One region of the Dactylosporangium darangshiense genome, then DNA from elsewhere that is predicted to be linked to it. Evidence: riboswitches for the same ligand, from Rfam matches in the RefSeq annotation. Region 1 holds a riboswitch; each other region holds the start of a gene.

What was found. Region 1 has a riboswitch for cobalamin ahead of ABD901_RS22730 (VWA domain-containing protein). Riboswitches for the same ligand answer to the same signal wherever they lie in the genome.
Region 2: it holds a riboswitch for cobalamin, as region 1 does, so the genes downstream of both, ABD901_RS05735 (ribonucleoside-diphosphate reductase subunit alpha) here and ABD901_RS22730 (VWA domain-containing protein) in region 1, are expected to answer to the same signal.
Region 3: it holds a riboswitch for cobalamin, as region 1 does, so the genes downstream of both, bluB (5,6-dimethylbenzimidazole synthase) here and ABD901_RS22730 (VWA domain-containing protein) in region 1, are expected to answer to the same signal.

What each region holds. Positions count from the first base shown of each region.
Region 1 is NZ_BAABAT010000012.1:8,423-12,724, forward strand. It holds gene ABD901_RS22720 (copper resistance CopC family protein) at 1-139, shown strand, start outside; gene ABD901_RS22725 (helix-turn-helix domain-containing protein) at 158-781, shown strand; cobalamin riboswitch at 1,283-1,408, shown strand; gene ABD901_RS22730 (VWA domain-containing protein) at 1,468-3,528, shown strand; gene cobO (cob(I)yrinic acid a,c-diamide adenosyltransferase) at 3,530-4,132, shown strand; gene ABD901_RS22740 (cobyrinic acid a,c-diamide synthase CobB) at 4,126-4,302, shown strand, end outside.
Region 2 is NZ_BAABAT010000002.1:467,074-471,375, forward strand. It holds gene ABD901_RS05735 (ribonucleoside-diphosphate reductase subunit alpha) at 1-1,696, opposite strand, end outside; cobalamin riboswitch at 1,808-2,016, opposite strand; gene ABD901_RS05740 (histidine kinase) at 2,086-3,516, opposite strand; gene ABD901_RS05745 (LysR substrate-binding domain-containing protein) at 3,609-4,235, opposite strand; gene ABD901_RS05750 (DUF5997 family protein) at 4,285-4,302, shown strand, end outside.
Region 3 is NZ_BAABAT010000028.1:138,685-142,986, forward strand. It holds gene ABD901_RS37940 (MarR family transcriptional regulator) at 1-423, opposite strand, end outside; gene ABD901_RS37945 (alpha/beta fold hydrolase) at 480-1,268, shown strand; gene bluB (5,6-dimethylbenzimidazole synthase) at 1,518-2,153, opposite strand; cobalamin riboswitch at 2,189-2,387, opposite strand; gene ABD901_RS37955 (TFIIB-type zinc ribbon-containing protein) at 3,204-4,271, opposite strand; gene ABD901_RS37960 (SPFH domain-containing protein) at 4,279-4,302, opposite strand, start outside.

The DNA.
Region 1 (4,302 bases):
GCCGCCCGCCCCGTCGACCCCGTTCGTGCTGACCGACTGGCTGATCCCGGCCCTGATCGTGGTGGCGGTCGGCGCCATGGTGCTCGCCGCGGCCCGCCGCTCACCGGCGGTCCCGGCACGCAAGCGCCGCCGCGCCTGACGCGGCTACGCTGCGTCGATGGAGACGGCCGGACGCACGCTGAGCCCGCAGCTGCTGTCGACGCTGACCCACTGGCCACGGCTGGTCGGCCGGCCGCCGGCGCCGAAGTCGTTCGACCTGACGCTGCTGCGCGACTTCATCGACGAGCAACTGCGCGCGCTGCCGTGGTGGAACCCGGCCTGGCGGGTCGTGCGGGCCGGGCCGGCCCATCCGCACGAGATCGCCGCCGACGAGTCGCGGCACGAGTCGGCCTCGACCGAGGTGTCGGTGCCGGGGACCGTGTCCGGCCCGAACGGGTCCGAGCTGGGGCTCTCGGCGCGCATTCGATTCGAGGGCGACCGGCTCCTGCGATTCTCGGCGAAGGTCGGCGACGTGGTGCTCGAGCCGGCGGTGGCGCCGGCGAGCGAGCCGGAGCCGCATCCGTTCGGGGCCGTGCTCGCCCGGCTGATGGCCCGGCGGGGGCTCACGGTGCAGGACATGGCGCGCCGGACGGCGCGGGCGGCGGCGACGATCAACGGCCTGCGCGCCGGCCGCTGGACCCCGCACCGGATCCTGGTGGAGGAGGTCGCCGACGCCTTGGAGCTGCACCGCGGCGACCTGCTGGCGATGGCCGGCCTCGACGATCCGGACGCAGACCGCTGACCGCTCAGCCTCGTTGCGATCGCGACAAGTCGGGCGCTCCGCGCCACGACTTGTCGGATTTATACCCCGGCAGGAGATAAATCCGGCGAACCGTCACCTCCGGCCGCCCGCATGCGCGCGTCTGCGCGGCGGCGTGCGCGCCGCCAGACGGTGTAAATGCGGCGGCCCGGTGTGGCACGAGCACGTCGAGGTCGACCGGCGTTTTGTCTCCACGATCATGGCGATGTCCCATTTGTCCGGCCGCTTTTCGCGTGATCGTGGAGACATAATACCGCGGCTCGTCGGGGCCACCGCCGTCTGAAGCGCGAGGGGCCGCGGGGGCGTGGCGGCGACGAGGGCGACGGCCGCGAGTGGCGCGCAGAGCGCGGCCGGCGGCGCCGCGTCCAACCGGCGCCGCATGCCCCGGCCCATTGGCACGGGGAGGACGATCGTGTGGGTCACACCGCGTCACGTTGACGGCCCTGGTGCCGGTGGGACACGATGGCCGGAAGCGGTATGCGGAGGAACCCGGTGCGAATCCGGGACGGTCCCGCCACTGTGACCGGGGAGTCGTCCCTCAACGCACGACCACGGCCGGGCTCCCGGCCGGAAGGTCGAGGGCGGCGGCGATCCGGGAGTCAGGAGACTCCGGCCGCCCATGCTCCAGCCACCTCGCGGGCGCGGACCCGCCGAAGGGATGTGTACGCGTGACGCCGCCGTATCCGTTCTCGGCCGTCGTCGGCCTGCCCGACCTGCGCCTGGCCCTGCTGCTCACGGCCGTGTCGCCCGCTATCGGCGGCGTGCTCGTGCGCGGCGAGAAGGGCACCGCCAAGTCCACCGTCGTGCGGGCGCTTGCCGCGCTGCTGCCCGAGGTCGACGTCGTCTCCGGCTGCCGCTTCGCCTGCGACCCGGCTGCGCCCGACGCCGAGTGCCCCGACGGGCCGCACACGCCCGGGGCCGGCGTCGACCGGCGCCGCTCCGCCCTCGTCGAGCTGCCCGTCGGCGCCACCGAGGACCGGGTCGTCGGGACCCTGGACCTGCAGCGCGCACTCGGCGACGGGGTGAAGGCCTACGAGCCGGGCCTGCTGGCCGCGGCGCACCGGGGCGTGCTCTACGTCGACGAGGTCAACCTGCTGCCCGACCACCTCGTCGACCTGCTGCTCGACGCCGCCGCCATGGGCCGCGCGCACGTGGAGCGCGACGGCGTGTCGGTCAAGCACGCCGCCCGGTTCCTGCTCGTCGGCACGATGAACCCGGAGGAGGGCGAGCCCCGCCCGCAGCTCGTCGACCGCTTCGGCCTCGTCGTCGGCGTCACCGCGCCGCGGGAGGCCCCGCCGCGGGCCGAGGTCGTGCGCCGCCGCCTGGCCTACGAGGCCGACCCGGTGGCGTTCGCCGCGCGCTACGTCGAGGCCGATGCGGGGCTGGCTGCGCGCATCGCGGGCGCCCGGTCACGCCTCGGCGGGGTCGCGCTGCCGGACCGTGAGCTGGACCGGATCGCGCGGATCTGCCTGGCGTACCGCGTGGACGGCCTCCGCGCCGACATCGTCGTGGCCCGCACGGCGGTCGCGCTGGCGGCGTGGCACGGCCGGACCGTGGTGACGAAGGACGACGTGCGGGACGCGGCGCGGCTCGCGCTGCCGCACCGCCGGCGCCGCGACCCGCTCGACCCGCCGGGCGCGGACCGCGACCGCCTGGAGGAGGTGCTCGAGCAGGAGGCCGGCCCCGACTCCGACGACGACCCGCCGGGCCCCGACGACTCCTCGCCGCCCCCGGACACCGCCCCCGACGGCGGGTCCGACGCTCCTGCCGACGGCCCCGACGGCGGCCCCGACTCCGCCGGCCCCGACGGCGGCCCCGACCCCGCCGGGTCGGACGGCGGCGGCGATGCCTCCCGCGGCCCGAGTCGGGACAAATCAGACCAGAGTCCTCCAAGAAATGATAAGTCCGATTCGGGCAGCGAATCGGATTTATCCGGCGATGAGAGCCTCAACAGCGGCCTGTCGGGCGCGACCCAGGAGCTGGCGTTCGCCGGGCTGCCGTACAAGCCGAGACTGCTCACCATCGCCGGGCGCGCCAACCGGCAGGCGGGCGCGCACGCCGGGCGGCGCTCGCCCGCCGTCTCGCGGCACGGGCGGATCGTGCGCTCCCGCGCGCCGCTCGGCGGCAAGCTCACCAGCCTCCACGTCCCGGACACGGTGCGGGCCGCGGCGCTGCGCGGATCCAGCCGCGCCGAGGCCCGCGACGTGCGCGAGGCGGTCAAGGTCGGCCGCGAGGCCAACCTGGTCCTCTTCGTCGTGGACGCCTCCGGCTCGATGGCCGCGCGACAGCGGATGAACGTGGTGAAGACGGCGATCCTGTCGCTGCTGCGGGATGCGTACCAGCGGCGGGACAAGGTCGGCATGATCTCCTTCCGGGGGCACGACGCCGCGCTCGTCCTCGAGCCGACCGCGAGCCACGAGGTCGGCGTGCTGCGCCTCGCGGAGCTGCGCACCGGGGGCCGCACGCCGCTGGCCGCCGGGCTGCGCCAGGCCGCGCGCACGCTGCACGGCGAGCGCCGGCGCGACGCCCGCCGCCGGCCGCTGCTCGTCGTCGTCACCGACGGCCGCTCGACCAGCGGGCCCGACCCGCTGAGCGTCGTGCCGCTGCTGGCCGGGGTGCCCGCCGTCGTCGTCGACTGCGAGTCCGGCCCGATCCGCCTCGGCCTCGCGCGCCGCCTCGCCGCAGCGCTCGAGGCGTCCTGCATACCGCTGACGAGCCTGGGAGCCTGAGTTGCCGCAGGGAAAAGTCGAGAACGTGCCCGACGACGGGCTCACCACCCGCCAGCGCCGCCGCCAGCACGTGCTCGCGGTCCACACCGGACAGGGCAAGGGCAAGTCCACCGCCGCGTTCGGCATGGCCCTGCGCGCGTGGAGCGCCGGCTGGCCCATCGCGGTGTTCCAGTTCGTGAAGAGCCCGAAGTGGAAGGTCGGCGAGGAGACGGCCCTGCGCGCCCTCGGCGAGACCGGCCAGGGCGGCTCGGTCGTGTGGCACAAGATGGGCGAGGGCTGGTCGTGGATCCAGCGCCCCGGCACCGAGCGCGACCACGCCGCGGAGGCCGCCGAGGGCTGGGCGCAGATCAAGCGTGACCTGGCCGCCGAGGCGTACCGGTTCTACGTGCTCGACGAGTTCACGTACCCGATCAAGTGGGGCTGGGTCGACATCGCCGACGTCGTCGAGACGCTGCGCGAGCGCCCCGGCAACCAGCACGTCGTCGTCACCGGCCGCGACGCGCACCCCGACCTGGTCGACATCGCCGACCTCGTCACCGACATGACGAAGATCAAGCACCCGATGGACGCCGGGCGAAAAGGCCAGCAGGGCATCGAGTGGTAGCACGGATCGTCATCGCGGCGCCCGCTTCCGGCCACGGCAAGACCACCGTCGCGACCGGGCTGCTCGCCGCGTTCGCCGCCCGCGGCGAGCGGGTCGCCCCGTTCAAGGTCGGCCCCGACTACATCGACCCCGGCTACCACGCGCTGGCCGCCGGCCGCCCGGGGCGCAAC
Region 2 (4,302 bases), on a different contig from region 1:
CGCCGGCGGCCGCGCGGGTCTCGGCGAACGCCGGATGCGGCCCGAACCGCTCGGCGAGCCCGGCCGAGGTCTCCAGCGCGGTCAGCAGGATCTCCTCCTGCACCCGAGTCGACAGCTCCCGCGCCTCGGGCGAGTCGAACGGCAGCCGCAGCGTGAAGAACGCGTCCTGCAGCCCCATGAGGCCCAGCCCGACCGGCCGCCACCGCGGGTTGGACGCCGCCGCCTGCGCCGACGGGTAGTAGTTGATGTCGATGACCCGGTCGAGGAAGACGACGGCGGTGCGCACCGTTTCGCGCAGCCGCTCCCAGTCGACGCCGCCGGCGGTGACGTGCGCGCCGAGGTTGATCGAGCCGAGGTTGCACACGGCGGTCTCGTCGTCGCTGTTGACCTCGAGGATCTCGGTGCACAGGTTGGACAGGTGGATGACGTTGCCGGGCGCGCCGGTCTGGTTGGACAGCGCGTTGGCCCGGTCCTTGAACGTCATCCAGCCATTGCCGGTCTGCGCCAGCGTGCGCATCATCCGGCCGTACAGGTCGCGGGCCCTGACGGTCCGCACCGCCCGCTTCTCGGCGGCCCGGTATGCCTCGTCGAAGGCGGCGCCGTGCAGGTCGGGCAGCTCCGGGGCGTCGGAGGGGTCGATGAGCGACCAGTCGGCGTCGGCCTCGACGCGGCGCATGAACTCGTCCGGGACCCAGTTGGCCAGGTTGAGGTTGTGGGTGCGCCGGGCGTCCTCGCCGGTGTTGTCGCGCAGCTCGAGGAACTCCTCGACGTCGGGGTGCCACGGCTCGAGGTACACGCACGCCGCGCCCTTGCGCCGCCCGCCCTGGTTCACCGCGGCGACGCCGGCGTCCAGGGTCTTGAGGAAGGGCACGATGCCGTTCGACTTCCCGTTGGTACCGCGGATCAGCGCGCCCCGCCCCCGCACGCGCGACCAGGAGATGCCGATGCCGCCGGAGAACTTCGACAGCTTCGCCACCTGGTGGTAGCGCTCGTAGATGGAGTCGAGCTCGTCCGTGGGGGAGTCGACGAGGAAGCAGGAGGACATCTGGGTGTGCCGGGTGCCGGAGTTGAACAGCGTCGGCGAGCTCGGCAGGTACGCCAGCGACGACATGAGCCGGTAGAAGCCGATCGCCTCGGCCGGCGTCTGCGACAGCCCGCAGGCCACCCGCAGCAGCCAGTACTGCGGCGTCTCGACGACGAGGCGGGTCTCGGGGTGGCGCAGCAGGTACCGGTCGGCGACGGTGCGCAGCCCGAAGTACTCGAAGCGCAGGTCCCCGTCCGTGTCGACGGCGTCGTCGAGCTCGCGCGCGTTGGCGGCCACGAACGCGGCCGTCTCGTCGCCGATCAGGCCGAGCTGGTGGCCGTAGCGGATGGCCTGGCTGAAGCCGGCGACCTCCTGCCCGCGAACCTCCTCGTCGACGAACGCGGCGAGCAGCCGGGCGGCGAGGCGGGAATACTGCGGCTCCTCGCCGATGAGCTCCGCCGCCGTCTGGATCGACAGCTTGTCCAGCTCGGCGGTCGTGGCCCCGTCGTAGAGGCCGCTGATCGTCCTGGTGGCCACCCGCAGCGGGTCGACCTCGTCGAGGTCGCCGGCCCACCGCTCGACCGCCCTGACGATGAGCTCGGCGTCGACCGGCTCCAGGTCGCCGTTGCGCTTGCGCACCTGCATCGTGTGTTCCCCCTCGGCACCGTTCACGAAGGCCGGAAGGAGCGCGCAGGGGGACGCCGCCGGGCGGCACGGCGTCGGGCCGGCACCTGGCTGTGGCGTCGGCCGTCCCGCGCGGCCTCCGACCGCCGCGCACCCGGACGGGCGTGCGGCGCGCTGGCAGGTCTTCGGACTCGTGGGCGTGACCGAGGTCGCCTACCGGCCGTCGCTTCCCAGACCGGATGGTCCAGTGCTTCGTTGACGGCGTTCGTTCCCACTCACCGCTGCGGGGCAGTCCCGGACTTCCACCGGGTTCCCTCTTGCGACGCCCGTCCTGGCGGGACGAGCGAACCAGCTGCGGGCAACACCATATATGGGAGACATCGAGAAAGCGAAACACCAGATCGTGTGTCGGCGTGTCGCGGTCGCCGCCACCGGGGTCAACGCCAGACCGGCAGCACGACGTCCACGTTGGTGCCGGCGCCCGCGGGGCTGGTCAGGGTGAGGTGGCCGCCGTGTGCCTCGACGCGGTCGCGGATGCCGGCCAGGCCCGAGCCGCGGCCCGGGTCCGCGCCGCCGACTCCGTCGTCGCGCAGGGACAGGTGCAGGCGGTCGCCTTCGCGGGCGACGGACACGTGCACCACCGTGGCGTGGGCGTGCTTGACGGCGTTGGCCAGGGTCTCGGCGACCACGTAGTACGCGGCCGCCTCCACGGGCTCCGGCAGGCGCTCGTCCAGGCGGACGTCGACCTCGACGGGCACGCCGGACCGGCGGGCCAGCGCCTTGATGGCCGAGGCCAGGCCCCGGTCGGTGAGGATCGTCGGGTGGATGCCGCGGCAGATCTCGCGGAGGTCCTCGATGCTGCCGGCCAGGCCCGCCGCGACGGTGGTGAGCCGGTCGCTCAGACCGGCGGCACCGTCCGGGACGCTGTCCCGCGCCGCGCGCAGCTGCAGGCCCAGCGACAGCAGCCGCTGCTGGACGCCGTCATGCAGGTCGCGCTCGATGCGGCGGCGGACCTGGTCGGTGGCGAGCACCACCCGGGCCCGGGAGGCGACGAGCTCGGTGCGGGCCTGCGCGTTGGCGATCGCGATCGCGACGAGGTCGGTGCAGTCGGCCAGGCGCGCCTCGGCGTCCGGCGGCAGCGGCTCGTCGCGGACCATCGAGGCGGTGACGACGCCCCACAGCCGCCCGTCGACGTAGATCGGCGCGCCGACCGCACTGCGGATGCCGTGCTCGCGCAGGAACGTCGCCAGGGGGCTCGGGTCCACGTGGTGGTCGTAGCTGTCCATCCGCGCCGCCCGGCCCGTCCGGCGTACCGACGCCGACACGCTCGGGCCCTGCAGCGACAGGCGCGTGCCGACCGGCAGCAGCTCGCCCGGCCAGCCCCACATGGCGACGATGATGCCGGAGCCGTCCGCCTCGTACCGCACGATGTTCGCCCCGTCGGCGGCCACCAGCCGGCCGAGCTCGGCGGTGACCGCGTCGAACACGTCGTTCGGCGCCGCGCCGCGGGCGACGAGCATGGCCACCCGCCGCAGGGCGGTCTGCGCCTCGACGAGCTGCGCAAGGCCGCCGAGGCTGCGCCCGAGCGACGTGCCGAGGATGTTCACCGACCGGCCCAGTCGGCTGATCTCGCCGAGGCCGGTGTGCACCAGCCGCGGGTCGAGCTTGCCGCCGGCCAGCTGGTCGGCGATCAGTGCGGTGCGCCGCATCGGCTGGATGACGACGCGGACGAGATAGCTGGCCACCAAGGCGACCGCGACGGCGGCCGCGAGCAGGCCGAGCCCGACGCCGACGGCCGTCGCCGCCGGATCCAGCGGCAGGTCGAGGTGTGACACGTCGAGGACACCCGCAAGTCGGCGGACCGTCATTCGGCGACACCCCTTCCGCCGCCCGTCAGCCTCCCATCGTGGTCCGGGCGCGGTAGGGCCTCCCACACCACCCGAGGGTGACCCGGCCCGGGTCAGCGCCCCTGCCGGCCGCGGGTGCTGTTCGCGGTCCGGCCGCGCACGATGCCGATCATCTCCTCGACGAGGTCGCTGTGGCCGTCGCGCGGCCAGGCGAGGGCGACCGCGGAGGCCGGGGCGTCGCTGACCGTCCGGTACTTCAGGTCCCGCCGGTGGTACAGCCGCGCGAGCGACTGCGGCACGACGAGCAGCCCGACGCCGGCGGCCACCCACTCGACCGCGGCGGCCGTCGTCTCCGGCCGTTGGACGCCCTCGGCCGGCGGCGTGTCCCAGGCCAGCACGTCGTCGAGCGGGCGCAGCAGCGCGTCGCCGAGCTCGACGGCCTCGGCGAGGGTGAGCTCGTCGGCGGCGTTGAGCACGTGGTCGCGGGGGATGATGACGACGGAGGCTTCGGTGTACAGCGGAATGGCGTGCAGCACGTCGCGGTCGACGGGCAGGCGCACCAGCCCGGCGTCCGCATGCTCCGGCATCAGCCCGGGCGCGTCGGCGGCCTCGGCGGGCACGAGCTCGAGCCGGGTGCGCGGCTGGCGCTCCGCCCAGGTGCGGGCCCACCGGTCGATGACGACCCCGGGCACCACCGCCAGGCGGAACGCCGCCGGGCGGGAATCCTCGTTGCTGGACACCGCACCTCCCGCGCCAGCCTACCGAGGACCCGCCGACTACGCTGACCGGGTGAGCAAGTCGAAGAAG
Region 3 (4,302 bases), on a different contig from region 1:
CTCGTGTGCGGCGGGCACCAGGTGCCGGTAGAGGGTACGCAGGGCCGCGCGGACCTCGGGCAGCGCCCGCGGGTCGTCGATGGCGCCCAGCAGCGCCTCGTCGGCGGGCTCGGCGCCGATGACCAGGAACCCGCCGCGGGCGTCCGGCGCGGGCCGCACGAGGGTGCGCCGCCGGTCGCGCGGGTCGGGCCCGGTGACGACGGCGCCGCGCTCCTGCAGGCGGGCGACCGACGCCGAGACGTGGCTCTGCGGGAAGCCGGTCCGGGCGGCGATCTCGCCGACGGAGCTGCCCGGGTGCGCCGACACGTCGATGAGCACCGAGCGGACGCTGGCCGGCAGCTCTTCGGACCCGAGCGCCGGCATCGCCACGCCGGCGAGGCGCACGAGGGTGCGCCCGAGGACGAGCAGTTCGAGGCCGTTCACGCCGCCCACAATACAGCAGACTTGATGCATCAGAAATGATGGTTTACGCTCGCCGCATGTACGTTTCGAAGCAAGGCGACGGCGAGCGCACGCTCGTGATCATCCAGCCCGGCGACGGCGACGCGGACGGCAGCGCCGCCCTGGTCCGCGAGCTCGTGGCCGGCGGCGGCTACACCGTGCTCACCTACGACCGGCGCGGGCTGTCGCGCAGCCCGGCCGGCGAGGACGACGAGGCTGTCACCATCGAGTCGCACACCGACGACCTGGCGCTGATGCTGGCCACGCACGCCAAGGCGCCCGTCGACGTGGTCGGGCTGAGCATCGGCGCCCTCATCGGCCTGGACCTGGCGGCGCGGTACCCGGGCCTGGTGCACACCCTGGTCGCACACGAGCCGCCGCTGACCCAGGTCCTCGACGACCCGGCGCCGTTCGTGGCCCGGCAACGGGCGGTCGAGGACGCGTTCCGGGCCGAGGGCATCCAGGCCGCGATGCGCCAGTTCCTGGCCCTGACCGCGCTGGACCCGAACGACCGCGAGCCCGACGCGGAGCTGCCGCGCCCCACCCCGGCCCCGGCCCGGGAAGCGAACCTGACGTTCTTCCTGACCCACGACGCCCCCGCCGCGCGCCGCTTCCGCCTGTACCTGGAGCCGCTGCTCGCCGGCGCCCCGCCGACGGTCATCCCCGCGGTCGGCGCGAGCACCCGCGACAGCCCGCACGCCGCGCCGGCCCTCGCGCTGGCGCGCCTGCTGGGCCGCGAGGCCGCCGAGTTCGAGGGCGGGCACTCGGCGCACGTGTTCCGCCCGAAGGCGTTCGCGGCCCGCCTGCGCGAACTGCTCGCCGAGTAGCCGTCACCCGCCGGCGGGCCGCGCCGGCTCCACCTTCTCCGGCTCCCCACGCTGGATGCGCCATTTGAAATGATCCATAGCTGTTCGGGGCCGCTGCCGGGTGCCCACCTGCGAACATCCTTCGGTCCTCGCCCACGGGCCCCGATTCGCACGACAGAGAAGCGCTGGACCTACGTGTCCGAACTCGCTGGGGTCGGCGGAGCACCGCCTGCGCCAGCACCCGGGGATTCCTGGGTCGGCGTGGGGTCGTCAACCCTGGGCTGAACCCCAACGATCGGTGTGCACAGCGGCGTGCAGGGGTCGGCGTCGACGCCAGCCGTGCTGTTCGAGGTCCGGTACGGCTTCCAGGTGGGTGACCGGCCCAACGCAGAGCCAGGCGACCGGGCGGATACCGTCCGGAATGTCCAGCAGCTGTCGCAGGAACGCCTCACGGTAGAACGACACCCAGCCGACGCCGAGCTGTTCGGCGGTGGCCGCCAACCACAGGTTCTGGATGGCCAGGCACACCGAGTACAGACCAGTCTCAGCGATGGCGTGCCGGCCCAACACGGCGGGAGCGCCGCGATCGGCGTCATAGGTCACCACGATCGACAACGTGGACTCCAGCACACCGTCAATCTTGATGTTGGCGAACCGTTCAGCGGCTTCAGTATCGAGCGTGGCGGCAAATACTTCCCGCTCGTGACGGACATGACGGTGGAACGCCTCCCGGACCGCCCAGTCGCGCACCACAATGAAGTCCCACGGCTGGGACATCCCCACGCTTGGCGCGGCGTGGGCTGCGGCGAGTACACGGTCGAGGACCTCGGCCGTGATCGGGGCGCCGGTGAATTGGCCGCGTACATCGCGGCGCCGGTGGATAACGTCGTAAAGCTCGCTGATCATGGGCAGGCTCCCGCTGCGCTCACGCCCCGGCAGGCCAGGGCTGGGGACGCGAGGCCGGTCTTCGGACTTCCAGATCGACGCCTCACCACCCGCCTTCCCAGCCTGATGGCCAGTGGCTGCGCATGACGCGCATGGGCGGCAGCTCCCTGGTCACCGCGGCGGGCCCGTGCCGGACTCACACCGGCTTCCCGATTCTCCCCGCCGGAGCGGGGCACCTCGCAACAGTTCGTGCCACGACGCACCCTACCGGGTCGCCGACCCCACCGCCGTATCAGGCATCGGTCACCGCCCGCATCCTCCCCGTAGCGGCGGCGGTGCGACCGCGTCAGGGCCGGTGACCGGCCAGCAACTCAGCCATATCCACAGCCATGATCCACTCACTGTGCAACGTGTGACCGGCAGATCCTTACCGCGCTGCACCAAGGTGCCGTGCAGCATCCAGGTCAGCACGTCGCGAGCCTGCAATCGCTGCACTACCAGCACATCCTGCGTCGAAACCGGGATCACAAAGCGCAAACCCACCCGTTAACGGGAATGCCTCATTCTCCGGCGGGAGAGGATTTCCGGCGGGAGCATGCGCGGCAGCGCGCTTGGGGGCTGGCCAGACGGCACGCCGAGAAGCTGCGCCGCCTGCACGCCGCGGCCCCGGCGGCCGGCCCCGCCGACGATCGCCCGGCAGGCTCAGCGCCCGAACCGGTGCCATCCCCGCCGCCGGCCATCGCTGCTGAGCAGGCCGAGCCGCTCGCGACCGACGCCAGCCCGGGCGAGTCCGGTCCGGACGAGGGCGATGTCGAGCCACAGCGGGCGCAGGGCTCCGATCGACCCGCCCGCGCGGCGCCGCGCGGACCCTCCGGCCGCGGGAATGCCCGCTGTAGGGTCGTCGTGGCACGAGCGCGGGTTCAGGCCGTCTGCCGCCGCTGGGTCCACGCGGGTCATCAGTCGGTGGTCCAGGGCGTCAGCGGCCGGGTTGGAGTCCGTCTCAAGGTGCGCGGCCCGAAACGATGACCGCGGTCCGGAACAGGCCGGACCGCGGTCGCAGCGGTGACTAGCTCAGTGCTTGCTCAAGGCGTACACGCCGATGATCACGGCGATGACCGCCAGTGCGGCGAGGATGGCCATGGCGATCTTCAGGGCGCTGTACGGGCGCTCGCCCGCGACCTCGCCGGTGATGCCGTTGACCTGGATGTTGTACGTCTTGCCGGCGTAGAGGTAGCACGCGATCCACACCGGCAGCAGCATGAGCTTGAACGTGACGTCGTTGTACTGGGTGTGCATGCGGTCGACGCGCTGCTCGTCGCCGCCGATGTCGTCGCGGCAGTCGCGCTCGATCACCGGGACCATTTTCTGCTTCGCGTTCTCCAGGCCCGACTCCGGCTCGACGTCGTAGCGCAGCGTCTCGTGGCCGGCCAGGAACTCGGGACGGTACGGCTGCGCGTTGGGCAGCGGCCACGGATCCAGCGAGTCGAGGTGCTTCTGCGAGACCTTCGTCGTGCCGGTCACCAGCACGTCGTCGAACGCCCGGGCGACGGTGCCGTTTGCGTAGTACCAGCGAGTCTTCTGCACCTCGCGGGTCTTCGTCTCACCGTTCTCGGTGTAGGTCTCGGTGACCCAGTAGTGCTCGCCGCGCTGGCCCTCGTAGTCGGTCACCGTGCTGGTGTCGTACGTCCAGTGTGGCAGGTACATGCTCTTGGCCGTCTCGGCCTCGGTGACCTTCTTCAGGCCCGACGGCGCGAACCAGCGCGACTTCGCCCACGTGCCCAGCGACTCACGCAGCGCGCGCTTGTCGAGGACGAACGGCAGCACCGCCTCGGGCACGACGAGGTCCTGCGGGCTGAGCTCGGCCACGACGGGGGCGTTGCAGAACCGGCACCGGTCGGAGATCTGGTCGGTCTCGGTCTGCGCGCCGCAGTTGCGGCACACGAACACGTGCTTGGCGAGCATCGCGATCGGCTTGCGGGGCAGGCTGGTGAACGTGAGGTAGTCGTGTTCGCGGACGCGGGCGCCGGTGGTCTCCAGGACGGTCGTGTGGCCACAGTACGGGCACTTGAGCGCGTTGGCGCCGGGCGCGAACTCGACGTTGGCGCCGCAGCCGGCGCAGGGGTACTGACTTTGTGACATGGATCAATCAGCCCATCGGGGGGAGCGGCGG